Regions from separate parts of the Vreelandella mediterranea genome, predicted to be linked through region 1. Evidence: predicted binding sites of a transcription regulator. Region 1 holds the regulator's gene; the other holds the start of a gene.
The links. Region 1 encodes LexA, which represses DNA repair genes until DNA is damaged. Its sites were predicted from a motif close to TACTGTNTANNTANACAGTA; they were not measured.
Positions count from the first base shown of each region.

Region 2: a site for LexA is predicted at 1,283-1,302, ahead of dinB (DNA polymerase IV). Genes of this name have one in related genera too.

Region 1 covers NZ_OZ310198.1:1,510,286-1,513,773, reverse strand. The annotation lists gene ACWFVE_RS07160 (L,D-transpeptidase family protein) at 1-505, opposite strand, end outside; gene ACWFVE_RS07155 (TetR/AcrR family transcriptional regulator) at 483-1,160, opposite strand; gene lexA (transcriptional repressor LexA) at 1,380-2,054, shown strand; gene purU (formyltetrahydrofolate deformylase) at 2,119-2,973, opposite strand; gene ACWFVE_RS07140 (ribonuclease J) at 3,240-3,488, shown strand, end outside.
Region 2 covers NZ_OZ310198.1:2,828,433-2,831,920, forward strand. The annotation lists gene ACWFVE_RS12920 (alpha/beta fold hydrolase) at 1-35, opposite strand, end outside; gene dinB (DNA polymerase IV) at 180-1,226, opposite strand; gene ACWFVE_RS12930 (protein adenylyltransferase SelO) at 1,348-2,808, opposite strand; gene ACWFVE_RS12935 (DNA-3-methyladenine glycosylase) at 2,879-3,488, shown strand, end outside; gene ACWFVE_RS12940 (NAD-dependent protein deacetylase) at 3,486-3,488, opposite strand, start outside.

The DNA.
Region 1 (3,488 bases):
AGACCGGCGTGCCAGGAACGGCGAAAGCGAACACTGCGAGCAGGTCGTCATTGCGCAGGCGAATGCAGCCGTGGGAGGCGGCGATACCCATGGGTTGGTCCGGCGGCGTGCCGTGCAGATAGATATAGCGGCGCTGGGAGTCGGTCTGGCCTGCGCGGTTAACGCCGCGCTCGAGCCCGCAAAGCCAGAGAATTCGCGTCAGAATCCAGTCGCGGTGCGGATTTTGCGCGCCCAGCTCCGGGGTAAAGACTTCCCCGGTGAAGCGCCGCCCGCGAAACACCGCGTTTTCCGGCAGGCCTTCGCCAATGGCGGCGCGCACGTAGTGCCAGCCTTGGGGCGTCTGACCACTGCCCTCGTTTTGCCCTACGCCGTTTTCACCGGTCGAGACAGCGCACTCGTGTACCACCGCCTGGCCCTGCCAGCAGCGCAGGCGCTGGGTGGCGAGGTCGACCTCGAGCCAAGGGCCATCGGCGGGTGGGAGATCAGCCAGATTGGGCGTCGGCATACGCAGACTCCTCCAAAGCGGGGGGAAGCGGCGCGTTCATGGCGGAAACCACCACCGGGCGTAGCCGCCGGACAAGATCGCGCACCGAGACCTGCTCGTTGTACTCCTTGGCGGCAATATCGCGCAATGCATCGAGCCCGGAAAGCGTGAAGATCACCGTGCCCAGCATGAAGTGAAGCCGCCAGAAGCGTTCCGCGTCGGGAAGCTCCGGCGTTGCCCGACGAACGAGCTCGACGAAACGGGTGAACACATCGCCGTACTGCTGCTGAATATAGCGGCGCAGGTGCCCTTGGGCCTGGCTATAGGCCAGACCCAAAAGACGCATGAAAACCTTCAGGCTATTACGCTCGGCGGGCACCGTCAGCACCGTGGTCGCCATGGCCTCGAGCAGCACTTCGAGGGGAATGTCATCCTCGCCGTAGCGCTCGTGGAGTGCGTCCAGCGCTTCGTGAAAGCGCTGGCTGAAAGGATCGAGATAGCGCGCGAATACGGCCTGGATCAGCGCTTTCTTGGAACCGAAGTGGTAGTTCACGGCGGCCAGATTCACCCGTGCCTTGCTGGTGATATTACGAAGCGAGGTCTCGGCAAAGCCGCGTTCAGCGAACAGCACCTCCGCAGTATCCAGGATACGCGTGACCGTATCAGATTGCGCCATGGCGCCCTCCAGAAAAACGAGTGTTTAAAACATCGCAAAATAGTAGGCCATTAACGCGCCAGTCTCAATCGCAAGAAAAGGTGAACTCCCCTCCTCGATGCCCGAACGGCTTTATAATCCGTGGCTTGAGTCATATACTGGACAGAGGAACATACTGTATACTTAAACACATATATAGCGAGTCACCTTTTTAGTTACCCTTTTACGCTGGAGTCAGACATGTCCCGTCCTCTTACAGTACGTCAACAGCACGTTTTTGACTTTATCGTTAAAACCATGAATGAGCTCGGCTACCCGCCTACCCGGGCCGAGATCGCTAAAGCGCTGGGCTTTCGCTCACCCAACGCGGCGGAAGAGCACCTTCGTGCCCTCGAGCGCAAAGGCGCGATTCGTATCATTCGCCACACCTCCCGGGGTATTCGCCTGCCCAATCAGGAAGGCACCGAAACCACCGAGCCGGCGCCCGCCGCCAACGAAAGCAGCGAAACGCCGGCAAACGGCTTGCCCATCATTGGCGAAGTCGCTGCGGGCAACCCGATTCTGGCCGCCGAGCACATCGACCGCTACTGCCCGCTTCCGGCGGACTACTTCACGCCCAAGGCGGACTACCTGCTGCGCGTGCGCGGGCTTTCGATGAAAGATATCGGTATTCTGGAAGGCGACCTGCTCGCCGTGCACCGCACCGAGCGGGTACGCGACGGGCAGATCGTGGTGGCACGCCTTGAAGACGAAGTCACCGTCAAGCGCTTCAAGCGCGACGGGCACCAGGTAACACTGCTGGCTGAAAACAGCGACTTCGACCCGATCGAAATAGACCTGCGCACCCAGCAGCTCGATATCGAAGGCGTAGGCGTAGGCGTGATTCGCGGCGGCAGTGGCCAAGCGCTCGGCTAAGCCACTCGCCTGTTTGAACGTCGTATAAAAAGCGGGGGGCACTCATCAGTGCCCCCCCGCTTTTTTAGTTAAAGACGACGGTCTTGTTGCCGTCGATCAGCACGCGGTCTTCCAGGTGCCAGCGGATTCCCCTCGCCAGCACCGATTTTTCCACGTCGCGGCCAAAGCGCACCAGATCCGTCGGGGTATGGCAGTGGCTAACCCGATGAATGTCCTGCTCGATGATCGGGCCGGCATCCAGTTCCTCGGTCACGTAGTGGCAGGTCGCACCGATCAGCTTAACGCCCCGCGCGTAAGCCTGGTGGTAAGGCTTGGCACCGGCAAACGAGGGCAAAAAGCTGTGATGGATGTTGATGACTTGGCCCGCGTAGCGGCTACAAAGCGCCGGCGGCAGAATCTGCATGTAGCGCGCCAGCACGATGCAGTCCGCCTCGAGCGCCTCGATTTGCGCCTGTACCGCATCGAACGAGGCCTGCTTGTCGCCTGGGTCGACCGCAATGTGAAAGTAGGGAATCTGGTACCACTCACTCAGCGCGCGCATATCCGGGTGATTGGAGATGATCCCCACGATGTTGCAGTCGAGCTCACCCGCCTGCCAGCGGTAAAGCAGGTCGACCAGGCAGTGGGACTCTTTTGAGACCATGATCACCACGTTGCGCCGCTTTTGCGTATCAACCAGCGCCCACTGCATGTCGAAGGCACTGGCGATCGGCGAGAACGCCTCCTCGAGCGCCTCGGCGGTCATACCGATGGAATCGGCAAGGATCTCGTAACGCATGAAAAACCGGCCCGTTTGCAGATCCGAATGCTGGCTTGCCTCGGTGATGGAGCCGCCGTGCTGGGCGATGAAGCTGGAGACACGCGCCACAATGCCCACTTGGTCCGGGCAGGAAACCACTAAACGGTAGTAATGCGACATAAATTCACTCAATATAAACACGATTTTAAAAATGCCAGGCCTTGTCCGCCATGAAGGGGGTCGTGGCGCTGAGCAAGGGCGCTAGTGTAGCGCAAGCGGGCCTGGCTGGCATCGCCATGATTGTTAGCCGCCCCCGCCTTACCGTATAGTTAAAGCCTTACTTTTCAGGCTGTTCATAATCAATGGATCCATCTCGCGTTCAACTTCGTCCCCGCCGCCGTCCACCCTTGCGCATACTGCCGCTTGGCGGCTGTGGTGAAATAGGAATGAACCTGACGCTTTATGGTTATGACGGCCACTGGATCGCCATTGATTGCGGCATGATGATTCGCCAGGATCTGCCCAGCGCCCCGCTTCAGGTACCCAATACCCAGACCCTGGCCGAGCTCGACATCATCCCCCAAGCGCTTTACATCACCCACGGCCACGAAGACCATATCGGCGCGGTCGCCTGGCTTTGGCCGAAGTGGCAGTGCCCGATTTACGCCACCCCCTTGGCCGCCGGCCTGCTACGC
Region 2 (3,488 bases), 1.3 Mb from region 1:
TGGGCAAAGACCAGGGGAGGACGTGAAAGTGTCATAAGGGCTCTGTCATAAGGGCTCTGGCGGTATAAGAAATAGTACGGTCCGGCGATCCGGGGCGCAGCAGCCATTAGGCCGCTATCGGTCATACAGCTGTTTTAATCAAAGCCTGAACCGGCGTCAAGGCCAAGCCCTTGGGGCCCTTAAAACAGCGAAAGCTGGGTGTCCGGGGCGCCGTCGGCCAAACGGTAGCCCACCCCCAGCAGGCGAACCGGGCGCGCCCCGCGGGCCCAGCCAACGTTCAAAAGCGATTCGAACTGCGCCATGTTCGGCGCGGGGTCGGCGTGCTCGACCGTGGTTTGGGTAAAGTCGTTGAACTTCACCTTGACTATTAGCCCCTTCACCGCCGGGGGCGGGTCCAGTCTTGCGTAGCGCCGCTCCAAATCGCTCAAAAGCTCGGGAAGCTCGCCCCGGCAGGCCTCGAGCGTGGGCAAATCCTGGGAGTAGGTTTGTTCGGTGCTGATCGACTTGCGCTCGCGGTGGGTCTTGACCGGGCGCTCGTCATGGCCGCGGCTTAGATCAAACAAACGTTTACCAAAGCGCCCGAAGTGCTCGATCAGCTCGGTGAGCGCTCGGGTGCGCAGGTCCGCGCAGGTGTGGATATCGAGGCTGGCCATTTTTTCCGCCGTGCGCGGGCCGACGCCGTGAATCTTTTTGACCGGCAACGCCTCGACGAAGCGCTCGACGTCGTCGGGCGGAATCACGCACAGGCCATCGGGCTTGTTCCAGTCGCTGGCGATCTTGGCCAGAAACTTGTTGGGGGCAACGCCGGCGGAGACGGTAATGCCCACCTCCCGGCGCACTTTCTCGCGAATGGCCTGGGCCATCAGCGTGGCGCTGCCTTTGAACTGGGTCACCTGGGAGACGTCCAGAAACGCCTCGTCCAGTGACAGCGGTTCGATCAGCTCGGTCATCTCGCGGTAGATGGCAAACACCTGGCGAGCCACGTCCTTGTACTTGGCCATGTCGCCACGAATGATGGTGAGGTGCGGGCAGCGTTTGAGCGCCTGGCCCATGGGCATGGCGGAGTGGATGCCGTATTCCCGCGCGGGGTAGTTGCACGTGGCAACCACGCCGCGCTGCTCCACGGAACCGCCAATGGCGATAGGAATATCCGCAAGCGCCGGGTTATCGCGCATTTCGACCGCTGCGTAGAAGCAGTCGCAGTCACAGTGAATAATCTTGCGCACGGGCCCCTGCTTACCTCCGTGTCGAAAAGCAGCGCCACGTGAAAAGCCACCGCCTTAACTGTAAAAAATCACAGTATAGCATAGCCATGACGCGCTCCCGCCATACCATGGCGTGTAGCGGCTAGGTACCGCAGAAGGTGCGCAGTACCTGTTCGCTGCTGGTGGCCGGCGCGGCCAGCCGGCGCGCGCTGGACGACTCATCGAACGGGTGGGTTACCGCCGCCAGCAGTGTATGAAACGGCGCAAAATCCCCCTGAAGGGCGGCGTCGATGACCTCTTTCACGCGGTGGTTACGGGGAATGACCACCGGGTTGGCACGGCGCATGGTGTGCTGACGCGTGGCGTGCTCGGCCAGTTCGCTGCCCCGCCATGTCTCGAGCCATACGTCTAACGCTTTGGGCGTTTGGGAGAGCGCCAACAGCGCCTCACGGCTGGCGTCGTCGAAGTCGATGGCGTAATGGGTCAGCGCATCGAAGGTGGCGGTCATATCCATGCGCCCTTGCTGCATCAGCGTTTCGAGCTCGTCCATCAGGGTGTCGGCGAGCTCCGGCGCATCCTCTTCGAGCCCCAGCTTGGCAATGCGCAACTGCCGCCGGACATGATCGAAGTGCGTGTCGAAACCGCGAATCACCTCTACCGCGCGCTCGACACCCTCTTCGCCCTGCACGTTCATCAAGGGCAGCAAGGTTTCGGCAAAGCGCGCCAGGTTCCACTGGGCCGCCGCGGGCTGGTTACTAAACGCGTAGCGCCCGCCTTCGTCGATCGAGCTGTACACCTTGCTCGGGTCGAACTGCTCCATGAAGGCGCAGGGGCCGTAGTCGATGGTCTCGCCACTGATACTGGTGTTGTCGGTATTCATCACGCCGTGGATAAACCCGACGCTCATCCAGCGGGCGACGAGCTCGGCCTGACGGCGGGTCACGCACTCGAGCAGCGCCAGGTAAGGGTCGTCTTCGGTCATGACCTCGGGGTAGTGGCGCTTGATGACGTAGTCCGCCAGCGCTTTTAAAGTGGCCTGGTCCTGACGCGCGGCAAACTGGAAGGTGCCCACGCGAACGTGGCTCGAGGCGACCCGAGTGAACACCGCGCCGGGCTCGGGCATTTGGCGCACTACGCGCTCGCCTGCGGCCACCGCCGCCAGTGCCCGGGTGGTGGGCACGCCGATAGCGGCCATGAACTCGCTGACCAGGTATTCGCGCAGCACCGGCCCAAGTGGCGAGCGACCGTCGCCGCCGCGGGAGAACGGCGTTCGCCCGCTGCCCTTGAGCTGGACATCCCAGCGTTTGCCCTCGCTATCCACCACCTCGCCCAACAGCAGCGCGCGGCCATCGCCCAGCTGAGGCACGAAGTTGCCAAACTGATGCCCGGCGTAGCCAAGCGCGACGGGGCTTGCGCCGTCAGGGATAGCGTTGCCGCTAAACCACTGCGCAAGCGTGGCGTCATCCGGCACGGCGCGGGCGCCAAGCGTTGCGGCGAGCGCCTCATTAAAGGCGATCAAGCTGGGCGATGCCACGCCCGAAGGCTCGCAGGCACGCCACAGTGGCTCGGGAAGCGTTTGGTACTCGTGATCGAAGTTCAGCACTAAGGCCTCCACTTTCAATAGTCGGGCTGGGGTAATACCCTAGCACCTGACTCAAGTTTATGGCGATATCATGGGTTTTCCTAATATTTCCGAATCCTCGCTCAATACTCCCCTGCCCCGGCCGTTTTATAACCGCGATACCCTGCTGGTCGCACGCGAGCTTCTGGGCTGCCAGTTGGTGCGCCGGGTGGGCGATGAGCTGGTCGCCGCCACCATCGTGGAAACCGAAGCGTACCGGGGTGCTGCGGACTCCGCCTGCCACGCCCACCGGTGCAAAACGCCGCGCACCGAGGCGATGTTCGGCCCGCCCGGCCACGCCTACGTGTACCTGGTGTACGGCATGCACTGGCTTTTGAATATCGTCACCCAGCCCGAAGGCAACCCCTGCGCGGTGCTGGTGCGTGCGGTCGAGCCTGCCGTCAACGAAGAGGCCATGCGCTACTACCGCCCCATGCAGGGCAAGGCGCTCTGCAACGGCCCGGGCAAGCTCACCCGGGCACTGCAAATCGACAAATCGCTTTACGGTGAAGACATGACCCGGCCGGAACAGCTTTGGGTCGCCCGGGGTGAGGCCGTTGAGCGTATTTCGAGCGGACCGCGTGTGGGTATCGACTACGCCGCCCCGGCGGATCGCGACGCGCCCTGGCGGCTTTGGGTGGCGGATAACCCCTGGGTCTCTA